One region of the Arthrobacter sp. KBS0703 genome, then DNA from elsewhere that is predicted to be linked to it. Evidence: predicted binding sites of a transcription regulator. Region 1 holds the regulator's gene; the other holds the start of a gene.
The links. Region 1 encodes HrcA, which represses chaperone genes, less so after heat shock. Its sites were predicted from a motif close to TTNGCACTCGNNNNNNNCGAGTGCNAA; they were not measured.

Region 1 (9,222 bases):
GATGTGCAGCTTTTCCATGGCGGGCTCGTCCACCAGCAGGATGGACAACTCGGCCTGGGGATGAATGTACAGCTGTTCGAAGATGAACCGGGACAGCGCCACCAGCTGCGCTTCGTCCACGGGGACGCCCGATTCGTTGTTTACCTCAATGCTCATGCGTGCTCTCCGCGCCTCTCCCGGGGAGCGGAATGCTTGACCCGGTTTCGCTGTACGTCGTCCCAGATGCTGTAGGCGTTGACGATGTCGCCGACCAGCCGGTGGCGGACCACGTCCGCGGAATCCAGGAAGGAAAAGTTGACGTCGTCTATGCCCTGGAGGATCTCCTCCACAATGCGGAGCCCGGAGCGGGTTCCGAACGGAAGGTCCACCTGGGTGACGTCGCCGGTGACCACCATCTTCGATCCGAAGCCCAGCCGGGTCAGGAACATCTTCATCTGTTCCGGCGTGGTGTTCTGCGCCTCGTCCAGGATGATGAAGGCGTCATTGAGCGTCCGGCCCCTCATATATGCGAGGGGGGCGACTTCAATGGTGCCCGCCGCCATGAGCCGCGGAATGGACTCCGGGTCAATCATGTCGTGCAGTGCGTCGTACAACGGGCGGAGATAGGGATCGATCTTGTCGCTGAGCGTGCCAGGCAGGAATCCCAGCCGCTCGCCCGCCTCAACCGCGGGGCGCGTAAGGATGATCCGGCTGACTTCCTTCTGCTGCAGGGCCTGCACGGCCTTCGCCATCGCCAGATAGGTCTTGCCCGTGCCTGCCGGGCCAATTCCGAAAATCACGGTGTTGGCATCGATGGCATCCACATAGTTCTTCTGGTTCAGCGTCTTGGGGCGGATGGTCTTGCCGCGGCTGGACAGAATGTCGTGGGTCAGCACATCCACCGGATTCTGCAGCGACTGGCTGCGGAGCAGCAGGACCAGCTGCTGCAGGACGGCCGGGGTGATCACCGTGCCGCGGGCCACCAGGCCGCGCACCTCGTGGAGCAGCCGCATGATCCTTGGTACGTCGGCCGCCGGACCGCTGATTGAGAGTTCATTGCCGCGGACGTGGAAACTGACCGCCGGGAACTGGTCCTCGATGAAGCGCAGGGCTTCGTCGTGGCTTCCGAGGGACTGGACCATCTGATCAGAGTTGTCGAAGATGACCACCTCCGTCCGGACACCGGGGAGAGTATGGGGGAATTCACCTGTAGTGCGGTCTCCGGTGTTGAGGCGGCGCTTTCCGTTTGCTGATTCAGTCATGGTGCCGGCCCGCAGGCCACTTGTTCCCTCCAGTTCGAAAATAACTCTTAAGAGTTCTTCCATCTTACGCCAGCGCCCGCCCGCGCTCACCGTTCCCGGCGGCCGCCGAGGTAGCGGTTCCGTGACGGGTTCCCGCAATTAGGTATCAACTTTGTATCGGCCTCATATCGTTCCCGTTGCAGTTCGCCCGTCAGCCGATAAAGGCCACCGTGGCCCCGGAGCCGTGTGTAATGCTGGGAAAGAAGTCAGCGGGGAACGGTTCGGCCTGCCCGCAGCCACAGCCGCCAACACACTCAGCACGCACATGCTGCTGATACGAAGGGTCCACAGACATCAGGCAGTCAGGAAGTTCCAGCCGGAAGGTAGCTTCGCGGATGCGCTCCGCGGTGCTCCTTGGGCTGTTCCCTGCCGCCTTGCTGCTGTCCGGCTGCATCGCCGACTCCGACCCCGCCGTCACATCATCGAACGTTCCCTCCACTTCCCAGCGCGCCGCGGGTACCGACGGCGTTCCCACCACCAGCGCGCCGCTGGAGACCATGCAGTCCTCGAACAAGGCGCCGGTGTACTGGATCGGGCGGAGCAACAGCAACGTCTTCCTCTACCGGGAGTTCCGGGATGTTCCGGACGAGGAGAACCCGATCACCCGGGCCTTGCGGGCCATGATGTCTGAAACACCCCTGGATCCGGACTACTTCACGCCCTGGCAGAACCCCAAGAACCTCGCGACGTCGATCTCGGGCACCAACGTCATCACGGTGGATGTGTCTGCCGACGCCTTCAACGCCAATCTCGACGCCGACATGGCCCAGCGGGCCATCCAGCAGCTTGTTTACACCGCGACGGCAGCGGGCGCGAGTTCCGGCCTGATCGACGCCGGCCAGCAGATTGAAGTCGTGATCCTAGTGGACGGGCACACCGACTACGTGGCTTTCAAGCACGTCAAGCTCGGCTCGCCCACGTCACGCAGCGCCGGGATGGTGGCGCCGGTGTGGATCATCGATCCCCAGCAGGGCGTGGAAGTCGCCGACGGCCGGGTCAAGATCACCGGGCGCAGCACCGTTCCCGGCGGCAAGCTGCACTGGCAGATCCTCAAGGTCCAGGAAAACGGCGACAAGCAGCGCTATCTGGCTGGCGAAACCACTGCGGCGAAAGAGCCGGGGGCCTCCGGAGCCTTCAACATGGCAGTCAATCTCGGACCGGGCAGCTACGAGATCCGGGTTTCCCAGATCAATCCCAGCCAGCCCGCCGAGGAACTGAACGTGGACTCGCGGGGTTTCACCGTACGCTAGTTGCCGGCACAGCCGTTACCAGCGGCCCAGGACATCACTCGCGACGACGACGGCGGCCGGTCCGGCGGTGGACGACCGCAGCACGTGCGGCCCAAGGAGGGCCGTCACCGCTCCCTCCCCGCATAGCCTGGTGACTTCCCTGGGGCTGATGCCGCCCTCGGGCCCGACGATGAGGAGAATCTCGGCGGGTCCGCCGTCCTCCGGCAGGCCGGCGTCGCGCCACCCCTCCAGAACCTGCCGCAGCGGCTTGACCGCGTCCTCGTGAAGGATCACCGCAAGGCCGGCAGCCGACACCGCGGCGGCCAGGCCCTGGGTATCGACGGCGGAGCGGACATCCGGTATCCAGGCACGGCGCGCCTGCTTCGCCGCGGCCGTCACGGCGGACTGCCACTTGGCGTGGGCCTTCGCCGCACGGTCGCCCTTCCACCGGACGATGGAGCGTTCCGACTGCCAGGGCACGACTGCGTCGATGCCGAGTTCGGTCGAAGTCTCGATCGCGAGTTCGTCACGGTCGCCTTTGGCCAGCGCCTGCACGAGGACCAGGCGAACGTCAGGCCGCTCCTCAACGGCGACGGATGCACATTCGACCGTCAGCGCCGCCGGCGCCACGCTCGACACGGTCCCGGTGAGCCTCTTGCCGGCGCCGTCGGCGATATCAACGCTCTCCCCCACTGCCAGCCGCTTGACCGTGACGGCATGGCGCGCCTCGGCCCCGTCCAGCGTGAATTGCGATCCCGGCGCCGCGTCGTCCAGCGCTCCGGCGGTGGTGAAGAATACGGGGTTGCTCACCGCTACAGGTTACCGAAGCGGTCCCGGAGCTTGGCGAAGACGCCTCCGCTGGCCGCGAGCTTGCCCTCGGAGAACTGCTCGCCCCGGAGCTTCGCAAGCTGCCGCAGCAGGTCTTCCTGCGCAGGATCAAGCTTCGACGGCGTCTCAACCTGCAGGTGCACCTTGAGGTCACCGCGGCCGTAGCCCCGCAGGTGCGTGACGCCGAGGCCGCGGAGGGTGATGATTTCGCCGGACTGGGTGCCCGCCTTGACGTCGATCTCCTGTTTCCCGTCGAAAGTGTCCAGGCTCAGTTCGGTGCCAAGGGCCGCGGCAGTCATGGGGATGTTCAGGGTGGCATGGAGGTCGTCGCCGTCGCGGACGTAGGTGGCGTCGTTGTTGACCCGGATCTCCACGTAGAGGTCGCCCGAGGGTCCGCCGGCCGGGCCGGCTTCACCCTGTCCGGAGAGCTGGATCCGGGTGCCGGTGGCCACGCCCGCCGGAACCTTGATGGTGAGGGACCTGCGGCTGCGGATCCGGCCCTGGCCGTTGCACTCGTTGCAGGGGTCCTTGATGACCGTTCCGAAGCCTTCGCAGGAACCGCACGGGGCGGCCGTCATCACCTGTCCGAGGATGGAGCGAACGGCCCGCTGGACCTGGCCGCTGCCGCCGCAGATGTCGCAGCGTTCCGGGTGGCTACCCTCGCGGCAGCATGACCCGTCGCACGTGGGGCAGGTGACCGCGGTATCCACCTCGATCTTCTTGTTGACGCCGAAGACGGCGTCGCGCAGGTCGATCCGGATGCTGATGAGGGCGTCCTGCCCCCTGCGGACCCGCGACGCCGGACCTGAGGTTCCCCCCGCGCCGAAGAAGGTGTCAAAAATGTCTTGGAACGCGAACCCCTGCCCGGCGTAGCCGCCGCCGCCGAAGCCGTTGTCAGTGCCGTTCTCGTTGCCTGTGGTGTCGTAGACCCGGCGCTTCTGCGGATCGGACAGCACCTCGTAGGCATGCGTGACGGCCTTGAACTGGTCCGAGGCATCTTCTCCGGGGTTGACGTCCGGGTGCAGGGTGCGGGCCAGTTTGCGGTAGGCCTTTTTGATCTCTTCGCCGGTGGCTTCCGGGGAGACTCCAAGAACGTCGTAGTGGCTGCTCAAAGTTCGTATCTCTTCCTCGTTGTACTGCCTGGGGTGCGGGGACCGCCGGGCCGTGGCATCACGGGCCCAGGATCCTCGAAAGGTAACGGGCCACCGCGCGTACGGCGGCCATGGTGGTGGGGTAGTCCATGCGGGTGGGGCCAAGGATCCCGACCTTGGCGCTGGCGTTGGGGCCGTAGCCGGTGGCTACCACCGAAGCCTCGGCGAGTCCGTCATAGGGATTCTCCCGGCCGATGCTGACGGCAACCCCCCGGGGGTCCTGCGCCATGTCGCTGAGGAGCCGGAGCATGACCACCTGCTCTTCGAGCGCTTCCAGGACGGGCCCGATGCTGAGCGGGAAGTCCACGTTGGACCGCGCGAGGTTGGCGGTTCCCGCCATAACCATCCGGTCCTCCCGGCTGCTGTGGGCGAGGGCTTCAAGAGCCCTGCTGAGGGCGACGGCGGCCCGGCGCTGGTCAGGCCCGCAGCCTGCCAGCACAGCGGCAAGGTGCTGCGGGAGCATGATCAGGGGTGTCCCGCCGACGCCTGCGAGGAACCGCGTCCGCAGGTCGGACAGGGCGTCCTCCCCCAGTTCCTGGCCGACGTCGATGACCCGCTGCTCAACCTTGCCGCTGTCGGCGATCAGGACGATCAGGACCTTGCGGGGGGCCAGCAGCACGAATTCGATATGGCGCACCACGGCACGGCTCAGGTGGGGGTACTGCACGACGGCGACCTGGTTGGTCAGCTGGGACAGGAGCCTGGCAGTCCGGTCAAGGACGTCGTCGAGGTCCTCAGATCCCTCCAGCAGCGACTGGATGGCGCGGCGCTCCGCCTGGGACAGCGGTTTGACAGCCGAGATCTGGTCCACGAAGAGCCGGTAGCCCTTATCGGTGGGGATCCTTCCGGCGCTGGTGTGCGGTGCCGTGATGAGTCCCTCATCCTCCAGCGCAGCCATGTCGTTGCGGATAGTGGCGCTGGAAACGCCCAGATGGTGGCGTTCAACCAAGGCTTTTGATCCGACGGGTTCCCGGGAATGGACGTAGTCCTCGACAATGGCGCGCAGCACCTCGAGCTTGCGTGGTTCGCTCATGGTCCACCTCCGATCGACCGTAACTGGCTTGTCAGGACGGCGCCCTGCAAGCCATTTTTTAGCACTCCACATGCCTAAGTGCTAACAAGTCTAATATGAGACGGCTCGTTGTTAGCATTGGTACCGCTCCGGGCGAAATTCCGGGCACCCTTCGGCCCGGCAGCAGATAAGTTGCCGGGGCGGCATCTTCCTAGTGCAAAGCGATGTGAACGAATGCAGTACCAGACCTGGGGCCCGCAGGAGATTGCGGCGCCCGCAAAGAATGACTTGCCGGAAGTGCCAGCAGAGCGCGGGATGGTGCTCGAAGAGGTCCAGTCGGGCTGGGTGGGCGCGGTGACCCGCGTGGAGAAATCCGGCGGGATGCACGTCGTGGCGCTCGAGGACCGGTGCGGGAAATCGCGGTCGTTCCGCCTTGGTTTCGGGTTCCTCCTCGAAGGCCGGCCCATCCGGCTGATGCCCCCTGCCCCTTCCGGCAAACCGCAGGGATCCGGGACAGCGGCGCGGACGGCGTCGGGTTCCGTCAGGGTGGAGGGCCAGCGTGCCCAGGTGGCCAAGGCGAGCCGGATCTGGGTGGAGGGCAAGCACGACGCCGAACTCGTGGAAAAGGTCTGGGGTGACGACCTCCGGGTGGAGGGCATCGTCGTCGAGCCTCTTCACGGCATTGACGACCTGGCGGGGGCCGTCGCTGCGTTCCGCCCCGGACCGGGCAGGAGGCTGGGTGTGCTGGTTGACCACCTGGTGCCGGACTCCAAGGAGTCCAGGATCGCCGCGGCCGTCATGGCTTCTCCGGGCGCCGCCGGAAACGTGCTGATTGTGGGCCACCCGTACGTCGACGTCTGGCAGGCCATCAGGCCGTCCGTGCTCGGCATCGCGCAGTGGCCGGTGGTGCCCCGCGGGACCGACTGGAAAACGGGCATCCTCACGGCCTTCGGCTGGCCGCACTCCACGAAGGAAGATGTCGGGCTTGGCTGGCAGAAGCTGCTCGGCGCCGTGCGGACCTATGCCGACCTCGAGCCGGCCCTGCTAGGCAGGGTAGAAGAGGTCATCGACTTTCTCACTGTGCCGTAGGCACAGCCTAGGGGTACCGCATCGTAGGACCGCTGGATACAGCGCCGTGGGCGTGAACGCACACCACGCTGTGGTTCGGTCGTCCATTCCGCGCCCGACCCAGTATTCTTGGTACGGCGCCTCACGCGCTGCCGCCTTCCGGCCCCACGGGCCGGCCGCGCCAGCATTGCAGGCACCGGCAATAACGCACCAACGCAAGTTTAAGGAAGACAAGTGGCAGAAGACGCTCGCGACCGCAGGGACACCCCGTCCGGCCAGGACCTGCCCCAGTACCATGGCGTTCCTGCCAATGCTCTGCCGCTGACGGCCAGCGAGGACAGGCAATGGGCCACGCTGGCCCACTTCGGTGGCATCCTGGGCTGCGTCCCGGCGCTGCTGATCTACCTGATCTTCCGCGACCGCGGGCCGTTCACGGCGCAGGAATCCAAAGAAGCCCTCAACTTCTCGCTGCCCCCCACCATCGCGGCGGTCCTCGCGAACCTCCTGGTGCTGCTTCCCGTGGTCGGCAACATCTTCGCTGTGCTGGCGACCCTCATCTGGATTGCCCTGACGTGCTTCTCAGTGTCCGCGGGCATCCACGTCAACCGCGGCCAGCCGCACCGGTACCAGTACAACCTGCGCTGGATCAAGTAGCCCTCCGGGGTCCCGCGACTCCGGGGTCCTGCGGAGAGTTAATCCGGCAGGATCCTTCGGACAACGGCATCCGCCAGCAGCCGGCCTTTGAGCGTGAGGACCAGCCGGCCCCGGAATGCCTCCGCGGGTGACACGAGACCGTCAGCAATGAGCCCTGCCACGGCGTGCCTGCCCAAGGCGGACAGCGAAGCCACGGCCAGGCCTGACGCCAGCCGGGCCTCGAGCATGACCGTCTCCACCTGGCGGGTTTCGGCGTCGAGGGTTTCGCGCCCTGCCGCCGGAGAGACGCCCGAGGCGAGCCGTCCGGCGTAGGCGGTGGGATGCTTGACGTTCCACCAGCGCACGCCGCCGACGTGCGAGTGAGCCCCGGGTCCGATCCCCCACCAGTCGTCGCCGCGCCAGTAGGCAAGGTTGTGCCGGCACGCCTGTTCCGGCGTGACGGACCAGTTGCTGACCTCGTACCAGTCAAGGCCGGCGTCGGAAATCAGCTGGTCGGCGAGTTCATACTTGGCGGCGTGGTCGTCGTCGTCAATCCCCGGAACCTCGCCCCTGCGGATCTGCGCCGCGAGCTTGGTGCCGTCCTCCACAATGAGCGCGTAGGCGCTGATGTGGTCCGGGCGGTAGGAAAGCGCGGTCTCCAGCGAGTAGCGCCAGTCCTCAAGCGATTCACCGGGCGTGCCGTAAATGAGGTCCAGGCTCACGGCCAGCCCCGCCTCGCGCGCCCACTGCACCACCAGCGGAACGCGGCCGGGTGTGTGCGTGCGGTCCAGAACCTTCAGGACGTGGGGCACGGCGGACTGCATGCCGAAAGAAACCCTGGTGAAGCCGGCGTCGGCGAGCACGCGGAGAGATTCGGGCGTCACGGAGTCCGGATTGGCCTCCGTGGTGACCTCGGCGCCCGGTTCGATCCCCCACTCGCTGATGGCGGCGCGGAGTATCCGGGCCAGGTCCTCAGCCGGAAGGAGCGTGGGGGTCCCGCCGCCGAAGAACACTGTGCGGAGCCGGCGGGCAGGAAGGCCCGACTGCTCCAGCGCGCGGGCGGCGAATCCCACCTCGGAGATGGCCGTGGAGGCATAGGCATCCTGCGACGCGCCGCCACCCAGCTCCGTCGCGGTGTACGTGTTGAAGTCGCAGTAGCCACAGCGTACGGCGCAGAACGGGATGTGCACGTAGAGCCCGAAAGCCCGGTCCGCGGCACCTTCCAGCGCCTGCGGCGGCAGGAGACCGTCCGACGGCGCCGGGTCGCCCAAGGGAAGAACGCTAGGCATGTGTCCCGCCCTGTGCACAAGTGGCGCGATGTCCAGGGAAAGCCACAGCAACCACTACTTCTTGGCCTTGTCCTTGGATTCGTCCGTGGTGAGCGCCGCGATGAACGCTTCCTGCGGCACTTCGACCCGGCCCACCATCTTCATGCGCTTCTTGCCTTCCTTCTGCTTTTCCAGAAGTTTGCGCTTTCGGGTGATGTCACCGCCGTAGCACTTGGCCAGGACGTCCTTGCGGATGGCCCGGATGCTTTCCCGGGCGATAATCCTGGAGCCGATGGCGGCCTGGATGGGCACCTCGAACTGCTGGCGCGGAATGAGTTCACGCAGCTTGCCGGTCATCATCACACCGTAGGCGTAGGCCTTGTCCCGGTGCGTGATGGCGGAGAAGGCGTCAACCTGCTCACCCTGGAGCATGATGTCCACCTTGACCAGATCGGCGACCTGCTCGCCGTCGGCCTTCCAGTCGAGCGATCCGTAGCCGCGGGTCTTGGACTTGAGGATGTCGAAGAAGTCGAAGACGATCTCGGCCAGCGGCAGGCGGTACCGGATTTCCACCCGGTCCTCCGAGAGGTAGTCCATGCCGCCCATGACGCCGCGCCGGCTTTGGCACAGTTCCATGATGGCGCCGACGAACTCGTTGGGCGCAAGGATGGTGGCGGATACCATCGGCTCGCGGACTTCAGCGATCTTGCCGGTGGGGTATTCGCTGGGGTTGGTGACGTGGACGACCTTCTT
Region 2 (9,222 bases), 830 kb from region 1:
GTTGGGCGACGCGTGCCGCGACGTCCTCGGCCGAGCCGGCACCGTCAACGATGGTGGTGCTGTCCTTGGTGACCGTGATGCGGCGGGCAGTGCCCAGCACCTCAAGGCCAACGGAATCCAGGCTCAGGCCCAGCTCCGGGGAAACAACCTGCGCACCCGTCAGGGTGGCGATGTCCTGCAGCATGGCCTTGCGGCGGTCACCGAAGCCCGGAGCCTTGACGGCAACGACGTTCAGCGTGCCGCGGATGCGGTTAACGATCAGCGTAGAGAGCGCCTCGCCGTCGACGTCCTCGGCAATGATGAACAGCGGCTTGGAGCTCTGCAGGGCCTTCTCCAGCAGCGGCAGGAATTCCTGCACCGAGGAGATCTTGCCCTGGTTGATCAGGATGAGGGCGTCCTCGAGGACTGCTTCCTGGCGTTCCGCGTCGGTGACGAAGTACGGGGACAGGTAGCCCTTGTCGAACTGCATGCCCTCGGTGAGGACCAGTTCGGTCTGCGTGGTGGAGGATTCCTCGATGGTGATCACACCATCCTTGCCGACCTTGCCGAATGCCTCGGCCAGGAGCTCGCCGATTTCGTCGCTCTGTGCCGAAATGGCAGCGACGTTGGCAACCTGGGTGCCTTCGACCGGGCGGGCGTTCTCGAGCAGGCGGGCAGCAACGGCTTCCACGGAAACCTCGATGCCGCGCTTGATCTGGCCCGGGGCGGCGCCGGCAGCAACGTTGCGCAGTCCTTCCTTGACCAGGGCCTGTGCGAGCACGGTGGCGGTGGTGGTGCCGTCGCCGGCGACGTCGTTCGTCTTGGTGGCTACTTCCTTGGCCAGCTGGGCACCAAGGTTCTCGTACGGGTCATCCAGCTCGACTTCCCGGGCGATGGTCACGCCATCGTTGGTGATCGTGGGGGCGCCCCACTTCTTGTCCAGCACGACGTTGCGGCCGCGCGGGCCGAGCGTCACCTTGACGGTGTTGGCGAGCTTGTCGATGCCGGCTTCAAGAGACCGGCGGGCAGCGTCGTTAAACGCAAGCTGCTTTGCCATGGTTATGTCCTTTCAAGACAGAAACCCCGCGCAGCTAATCTGTCAGACGTGAATCAGACGGATCGGCTGCGCGGGGGTCCAAGAGTTACTTTACGACGATCGCCAGAACGTCCCGGGCAGACAGCACGAGGTACTCGGTGCCACCGGTCTTGACTTCGGTTCCGCCGTACTTGGAGTAGATAACGACGTCGCCGATGGCTACGTCGATCGGAACGCGGTTGCCGTTGTCATCGAAGCGGCCGGGGCCTACTGCAACAACTTCGCCTTCCTGCGGCTTCTCCTGCGCGGAGTCCGGGATGACCAGGCCGGAAGCCGTGGTCTGCTCGGCTTCGAGCGGGCGGACAACAATACGATCCTCAAGAGGCTTAATAGAGACCGACACTCGGACCTCTCCTTTTCGTCAGCAAATTCATGGACAGTAAAACTGTGCCAAGGCGGCAGACCGTCGTCGCGGTGCCGGCAGCAGCCAGGCTGGCAGTTTTTCGTGTGTTAGCACCCGCCTAGGGAGAGTGCTAATGATGACTCTATGTAAGTGGTTAGCACTCGGTCAAGGTGAGTGCCAGAATTTCGTCTCCGGTGAACAGCCGGCGGGGTGCTCTCAGCGTCCGCCCGGCAGCCGTCAGCGGCCGGCGAGGTCGTCGAACCCTAGGTCCTCGCCGTCGTCGTCATCGGCATCAGGCGCGTTTTTCCGCTGGAGGAACAGCACGATGGCGGCGGCAGCAGCCGTCAGCGCGGAGACAACCAGGAACACCACGCCGCCGATGCGGGCGCCGGAGTACAGTTCCCGGATCTGGCGGGCTTCATCGGTGGCGTCACTGATGTCCTTGCCGCCCACCGAATAGACGGTGGCGTTGAAGGAGTCCAGGAGGAAGATGATCACCAGCAGGACGATGCAGACGACGGCGGCAACAGCGCCGGCGATCAGGGCCGGACGCGCGTACCGGACCACTCGCGCGTGCCGGACCAGATCCGTGCGGCTGCGGTTGGGCTGGTCAGGACTGGGCGTTGCGCTGGATTCCATTCAGACCACCCTATCGGCAACAGCACCGGCGGGCCCCTCCACTAGGCTTGACTGCATGTCTGAAGCACCGCAGGACCAGATCGCCCACCTCCTCACCGAGGAAGGATGGGAGCTCCTGGCGTCGCTGGGACCGTACCGGGAGGACCAGTCCTTCGCGCTCAACTCCAGCCTCCGCAAGGCGGGGCACTCCCCCGAGCTCGTGTCCGCAGTGCTGACCCAGTCCCGGCTGCGCACCAAAGCTGAGGCCAAGTTCGGCGAGTTCGCCCGGCAGATGCTGTTCACCCAGGCGGGCCTTGAGCAGGCCACGCGGCTCACCGTCGCAGCCAGGCACGCCCAGCGCTTCGCGGAGGCGGGCGTCCGGCACGTGGCCGACCTTGGCTGCGGCCTCGGCGCGGATTCCATGGCACTGGCATCCCTCGACATTGCGGTGACGGCCGTGGAGGTCGACGAGACCACCGCCGCCTGCGCCACCATCAACCTCATCCCCTTCCCGCACGCCACCGTGGTGCACTCGGACGCGACCGCGGTGCCGCTCGGCGACGAGGACGGCGTCTGGCTGGATCCCGCCCGGCGGACCACGTCCACCTCCGGAACCACCAGGATCTGGGACCCGGAGGCCTTTTCGCCTCCGTTCTCCTTCGCGGAGTCGCTCGCCGCCTCCGGGCGCGCCGTCGGCGTCAAGATGGGGCCCGGCATGCCGCACGACTCCGTCCCCCAGGGCTGCGAAGCGCAGTGGGTTTCGGTGGGCGGCGACGTCACCGAAGTGGCCCTCTGGTTCAACGCCGTGGCGCGCCCGGGCATCCGGCGGGCAGCGCTCGTCATCGGGCCGCAGGGAGCAGCGGAGCTCACCAGCAGGGAAGGGTTCGACGGCGGACCGGTAGCCCCCGTGGGCCCGGTGGAGGGCTACCTGTACGAACCGGACGGCGCCGTGATCCGGGCCGGCCTCGTGGCCGACCTCGCCCTCGAGCTGGGCGGCCACCTGGTTGACGAGCACATCGCCTACATCTGCGGCCCGAACCTCGTGGACACCCCCTTCGCCCGGGCGTACAGGGTCAGCGAGGTCATGCCGTACAACGTGAAGGCGCTCAAGGCCTGGGTCAAGCAGCACGGCATCGGGGTGCTGGACATCAAGAAGCGGGGCACGTCCGTCACCCCCGAGGAGCTGCGGAAGCAGCTGCTGCCCGGCGGAAAGTCCGGGAAAAGCGCCGGAAAGCAGACAGCCACCCTGGTCCTCACCCGGATCGGGGAGGAGAGGGTGGCCGTCTCGGTTGAGCCGCTGTAGCCGGCCGCACCGCTGGGCTGACTGCTGCGCGGCTGCTAAGCGGCTACTGCGCGCGGACGAAGGCTTCGGCGTCGCGCACCTGGCGGTCGGTGGGGCGGATGCCGGTGTACAGCACAAACTGCTCCAGCGCCTGGATGGTGGCGACCTCCGCGCCCGTAATAACCTTCTTTCCGGCTGCCCGTGCCGCCTTGATGAGCGGCGTCTCGGGAGGCAGGGCCACGACGTCGAACACCACGTTGGCGGCGTCGACGGCCTCTGCCGGGAACGACAGTGATTCGGCGTCCGGCCCGCCGGCCATGCCAACCGGCGTGACATTGATGATCATGTCCGCCGTTGCGTCCGGCCCGGAGCCAAGGTCGGCGCGCCAGGCGAAACCGTAGAGGTCGGCGAGCGCGCGTCCGGCGGCCTCGTTACGGGCGATGATGGTGACGTCCTTGAAGCCCGCATCGCGCAGCGCCGCCGCCGTGGCCTTGGCCATTCCGCCGGCACCTTTGAGCAGCACGGAGTACTCCGTCGGAACAGCATTGCGTTCGAGCAGCTGCTCAATCGCCGTGTAGTCGGTGTTGTAGGCAGTCAGCCGGCCGGCGTCGTTGACGATGGTGTTGACCGAATCGATCGCCTTGGCCGACGGGTCCATGACGTCCACGAGGGCAATCACGTCTTCCTTGTACGGCATCGACACGGCGCAGCCCCGGATCCCCAGGCCGCGGACCCCGGCGATCGCCTGGGCCAGGTCTGTGGGCGCAAAGGCCTTGTAGATCCAGTTCAGGCCAAGCTGGTCGTAAAGGTAGTTGTGGAAGCGCGTCCCGTTGTTGCTCGGCCGGGCCGAGAGGGAGATGCACAGGGTCATGTCTTTATTCAGAATCGGCACTCCTCCATTAAACGGCCGCGCCGCGGTGCGGACCCCCCGGCGGGCCGTGCGGCGGCGGATTCTTACTTTTGTGACACGGGCGTCAGCGGCAGCCGGAACCCGGGCGGTAGGGTCCGACGGCGGCCGGCAGCTTCCCGGTGGCTGCGGCCTTGCCTGCCAGGACCGCCAGGAGCGCCTTGAACGCACCGGGCGTCCGGCCGTACAGGGCGATCTTGGTGGGCGCGGCGGAACCGGCCAGCGGCCAGGGCGCATCCAGCGCCACGGCAATGTCGCCGCCCGCGGGAGAACCGCCGTATCCGATGAGGCTGACCAGCGGCCCCGCCCCCAGCGTGACCCCCTGGGCCGTGGCGGCGGCGGCAAAGCGGGCCCGGTCCCCCGCCGTGCCGCCGGCCACCCGGACGCGGCCCGCCAGGTGCGGACCCCTGCACCGCCCGGCCAGAACCGTGACGGCGCGGGCGGAGACGTTGGCGGACACGGCCTCGCCGCTGCCGGGCGCCGCGGGAGCGTGATGCGGTTTCGTGCGCCCCTGCCAGATCATCATCGTGACCACACGCCGGGCGGCCTCATCCAGGCGCGGCAGCGGAAGCGTTCCCGCCCCAACGGCGTTGACGATGGCCGAGTGCGCCGCGTTGACGTCAACGGGCATTAGCAGCAGGTCGGCACCGGCTGCCAGCGCGGCGGGCGCGGCGGAGTCGTGCGGGTACCTGCCGCTCACGGCGCCCATGTTGAGGGCGTCCGTGACGGCCACTCCCTTGAACCCCATGCCCCGCAGGGCTGCGTAGGTGGCCTTCGAGATCGACGCCGGCACGCCCGGTTCCAGGGCCGGAACGGCGATGTGTCCGGTCATGATCATCGGAGACCCGGCGGCCACGGCCGCCTGGAAGGGCTTCCAGTCCCTGGCCTTCAGCTGGGCCACCGTGGCCTTCTGGACCGGCATGTCCTTGTGGGAATCGGCCGTCACGGAGCCGTGCCCCGGAAAGTGCTTGGCGACGGGCAGCACACCGGCCGCCAGCATGCCCTTGGAGAAGCCGACGCTCAGGATTCCCGCCGCGCGGGGGTCCGCGGACATGGACCGGGCCCCGATGGTGGGGTCAGCGGGACCGATCGTGGCATCGGCGTCGGGAGCGAAGTCCACCGTGAAGCCCAGGGCCGCGAGTTCCGCCGCCAGCCCGGTGCCGGCCTGGGTTGCCAGCGGAACGCTTCCGGCCGCGCCGTAGCTCATGGGGGACGGCCAGCCGGTGAGCGGAGCACCCACCCGGGACACCACTCCCCTTCCTGGTCCACGCCTATCAGGCCGGGCCAGGTGCGTCCGCCGGACCGCGACGCCGCGTCCAGCCGCCGGGTCACGGCGGCCAGCGCCGGCACGTCGACCCGCCCGTCGGGGAGCCCCCGCCACGTTCTCGCCCATGATCATCGATCCGGCGAGGTGAAGCCGCTCCACCGTGGCGGCCTGGGTCCGGGGGTCGAGGCCGGCATAGGACGGCAGGAGCACCTGCCCGGCCTTCTGGGCCAGCGTCATGCCGGCGACGGCGCCGCTTGCCGCATCGAGGTCCCGCTGCTGCGGCCCCCAGCCCAGCGGCGCCGTTCCGCGTTTCCGGTCCGCGGTCTTCGGTGCGGTGGAAGCGGGGGGCGGCGCGGCCGTCGTCGGGGATCCGCCCTGGCCGCGAGAAGCAGGGGTCTCCGGAGCAGCCGCCCCCGACGGCGGTGACGGCGGCGGGGCCGTGCAGGACGCCAGGGCGAGCAGCGCCGCGAGGGCCGCCGCCGTCCCGGCAGGCCTGCAGCGGGCGGGCCGGTCTTTGGTGTGGTGGGGGAAGCTGGTCTTGTGAAAACTGTCACGCGCGCTCTGTAACCAAGCCATCATCTCGATGCTACCCCTGCACTAGACTTGAAAGACCGTTCCCCTGCCAGCCGTTCTGCCAGAAACGGCCATCACGGGACAGCAAAACAGCGAGAGGAACACATGAAGATTGATTTCGCTTCATCCAGGCAATCAACTCTTGGTGTGGAATGGGAACTCGCACTGGTTGATGCGCAGAGCGGCGAGCTGGCCTCCGTGGCGAACGAGGTCCTGCGCGGGGTTGCCGCCAACCACCCCGAGCTGAACGAGGACGACGAACACCCGCACATCAAGCAGGAGCTGCTCCTGAACACCGTGGAGCTGGTCACCGGAATCTGCGAGACCGCCGCGGAAGCCAAGGAGGACCTCAACCGGTCCCTTGCCGCCGTCCGCGAAGTCACCGATCCCATGGGAGTGGAAGTATTCTCGGCCGGCAGCCACCCGTTCAGCCCTCCGCAGCTGCAGCCCGTGACGGACAAGGAACGCTACGCCAAGCTGATCGACCGCACGCAGTGGTGGGGCCGGCAAATGGTCATCTACGGCGTGCACGTGCACGTGGGGCTCGACCGGCGCGAGAAGGTCCTGCCCGTGCTGGATGGCCTGGTCAACTACTTCCCGCACTTCCAGTCACTGTCCGCCTCCAGCCCGTTCTGGGGCGGTGAAGACACTGGCTATGCATCCCACCGCGCGCTGATGTTCCAGCAGCTTCCGACCGCCGGACTACCGTTCCAATTCCGTTCGTGGGAAGAATATGAGTCCTACGTCCAGGACATGTTCACCACGGGCGTGATCGATACTCTCTCCGAAATCCGCTGGGACATCCGGCCGGTGCCGAACCTCGGAACCATCGAAATGCGCATCTGCGACGGCCTGGCCACGCTTGAAGAGGTGGGCGCCGTTGCCGCCCTGACGCAGTGCCTGGTGCACGAGTTCTCGACCACCCTGGACAACGGCGGAACCATTCCCACCATGCCGCCGTGGCACGTCCAGGAAAACAAGTGGCGCGCTGCCCGGTACGGCATGGACGCGATCATCATCTTGGACGCCCAGGGCAAAGAGCGGCTGGTCACCGATCACCTGCTGGAGACCCTGGACCGGCTCGAGCCCATCGCCGCCAAGCTGGGCTGCCCCGATGAGCTGGCCGACGTCGAAAAGATCATCAGCCGCGGAGCCGGCTACCAGCGCCAGCGGCGCGTAGCCGCGGAAAACGGCGGAAACCTCCAGGCCGTGGTGCTGGACCTGGTCAAGCAGATGCGGAACGGGCCCACGGCCTAAGCGCGTCCCGCCGGGTAGTGGGCCTCGCCGGGCTGCGGTAGTCCCTGCTGGCTGCTGCGGGGCCTTCGGCCGCTCAGACGGCTGCCGTCTGGGCAGCCTTCGGTGCCGGCGCCGACACCGTGGTGACGGGCATGGACGAGTCCGGGGCGAAGCCGATGCCGCTGGGCGCTATGCCCGCCATGACCAGCTGGGCGCCCAGGGCGGCCACCATGGCCCCGTTGTCCGTGCAGAGGTCCAGCGGAGGCACATGCAGCCTGATCCCGGCGGCGGAGCAGCGCTGTTCGGTGAGCTGGCGGAGGCGCGAGTTTGCCGCCACTCCGCCGCCCAGCAGCACATTGGTGATGCCGTGCTCCCGGCAGGCGAGCACCGCCTTCGACGTGATGACGTCCACCACGGCTTCCTGGAACGCTGCCGCGATGTCCGCCACCGGAACGGCCTCCCCCTTGGCCTCGAACTGCTCCACGCAGCGGGCCACGGCGGTTTTCAGCCCGCTGAAGGACCAGTCGTAGCGGTGCCGCCCGGGTTCCTCGGCGGTGCCCATGTACTTGGGCTGCGTCAGGCCCCGGGGAAAGCGGATGGCCTTGGCGTTTCCCTCACGGGCCAGCCGGTCGATGGCGGGGCCACCGGGATAGCCCAGGCCCAGGATCCTCGCCACTTTGTCGTAGGCCTCCCCGGCGGCGTCGTCGATCGTGGAGCCCAGCAGCTCGACGTCGTCGGTGATGCTGCGGATCCGCAGGATCTCCGTGTGGCCGCCGGAAACCAGCAGGGCGCCCAGGTTCTCCGGGAGCGCCGGGCCGTTTCCGGCGTCCCCGGCACCGCCCGGACGTGAGTCCAGGAGGCCGACGCCCACATGGGCCACGAGGTGGTTGATCGCATACAGGGGCTTGCCGGTCGCGACGGCCAGGGCCTTCGCCGCGCACACTCCCACCATCAGGGCACCGGCGAGCCCGGGGCCCGCGGTGACGGCGATGGCGTCGATGTCATCCAGTGTCACGTCCGCTTCGGCGAGCGCTGCCTGGAGGGTGGGCACGAAGGCATCCAGGTGCGCCCGTGAGGCGATCTCCGGAATGACGCCGCCGAACCTGACGTGCTCGTCCATCGAGGAGGACACGGTGTTGGTGAGCAGCTCGGTTCCGCGGACAATGCCCACGCCGGTTTCGTCGCACGAGGACTCGATGCCGAGCACGAGCGGCTGCGAACGGTTCATTGCTGGTCTGCCTTCGTCGGGGTGGTCTCGCCGGAACGGCGCGGGTCGTCCTGCTGGGCAGCCTCCTGCTGGACAGCGTCCTGGTGTTCTTCCGCTGCGTGGATGACGTCCCCGTGCACGGCGAGGACGTCTTCCAGCTGCAGCCTCATGATCAGGGCGTCTACGCCGTCACGGTAGTACTTGCGCCGCACGTGGATCTGCTCGAAGCCGAACCGCCGGTACAGCTGCTGGGCGCGGGGGTTGTCGGCCCGGACCTCGAGCAGCACGTCCGCGGCACCGCGCCGCCGCCCCTCGTTGATCAGTTCCGTCAGCAGGGCCGAGCCGATGCCCCTGCCCTCGTACTCCGGCACGACGGCGATCGTCTGGACGTCCGCGATCGGCTCGACGCACATCAGGCCGGCGTAGCCGACAATCCCGTCCGGAGCCTCGGCGATCAGGTACCGGCGGGTTTCGGGCTGGGCCAGCTCATCAACGAACATGTGCAGCGGCCAGGCGTCGACGGGAAAGAGGCGGACTTCCAGCTCGTGGACGGCGGGAATGTCAGCCGGCAGCATGTCGCGGACCGTCACCCCGGCGCCGGCGGGGGCCTTCTCGGTGCGGTCAGATTTTCCGGGCAGGCCGGGATTTCCGGGCAGGCCGCTCACAGGGCCCGCTTCCGGGGGCCGGGGACCTGGGCGTCGGACTCGCGGAGGT

Region 2: groES (co-chaperone GroES) is a predicted target of HrcA. The motif match lies at 1,573-1,599, and genes of this name have one in related genera.

What each region holds. Positions count from the first base shown of each region.
Region 1 is NZ_MVDG02000001.1:1,366,031-1,375,252, reverse strand. It holds gene ybeY (rRNA maturation RNase YbeY) at 1-156, opposite strand, end outside; gene B1A87_RS06495 (PhoH family protein) at 153-1,241, opposite strand; gene B1A87_RS06490 (GerMN domain-containing protein) at 1,616-2,530, shown strand; gene B1A87_RS06485 (16S rRNA (uracil(1498)-N(3))-methyltransferase) at 2,546-3,319, opposite strand; gene dnaJ (molecular chaperone DnaJ) at 3,322-4,449, opposite strand; gene hrcA (heat-inducible transcriptional repressor HrcA) at 4,508-5,521, opposite strand; gene B1A87_RS06470 (DUF3097 domain-containing protein) at 5,735-6,589, shown strand; gene B1A87_RS06465 (DUF4870 domain-containing protein) at 6,803-7,222, shown strand; gene hemW (radical SAM family heme chaperone HemW) at 7,261-8,490, opposite strand; gene lepA (translation elongation factor 4) at 8,545-9,222, opposite strand, start outside.
Region 2 is NZ_MVDG02000001.1:535,494-544,715, reverse strand. It holds gene groL (chaperonin GroEL) at 1-1,036, opposite strand, end outside; gene groES (co-chaperone GroES) at 1,122-1,418, opposite strand; gene B1A87_RS02580 (hypothetical protein) at 1,656-2,057, opposite strand; gene B1A87_RS02575 (class I SAM-dependent methyltransferase) at 2,113-3,339, shown strand; gene B1A87_RS02570 (shikimate 5-dehydrogenase) at 3,383-4,210, opposite strand; gene B1A87_RS02565 (glycoside hydrolase family 3 N-terminal domain-containing protein) at 4,293-6,068, opposite strand; gene B1A87_RS02560 (glutamate--cysteine ligase) at 6,171-7,322, shown strand; gene tsaD (tRNA (adenosine(37)-N6)-threonylcarbamoyltransferase complex transferase subunit TsaD) at 7,396-8,529, opposite strand; gene rimI (ribosomal protein S18-alanine N-acetyltransferase) at 8,526-9,083, opposite strand; gene tsaB (tRNA (adenosine(37)-N6)-threonylcarbamoyltransferase complex dimerization subunit type 1 TsaB) at 9,170-9,222, opposite strand, start outside.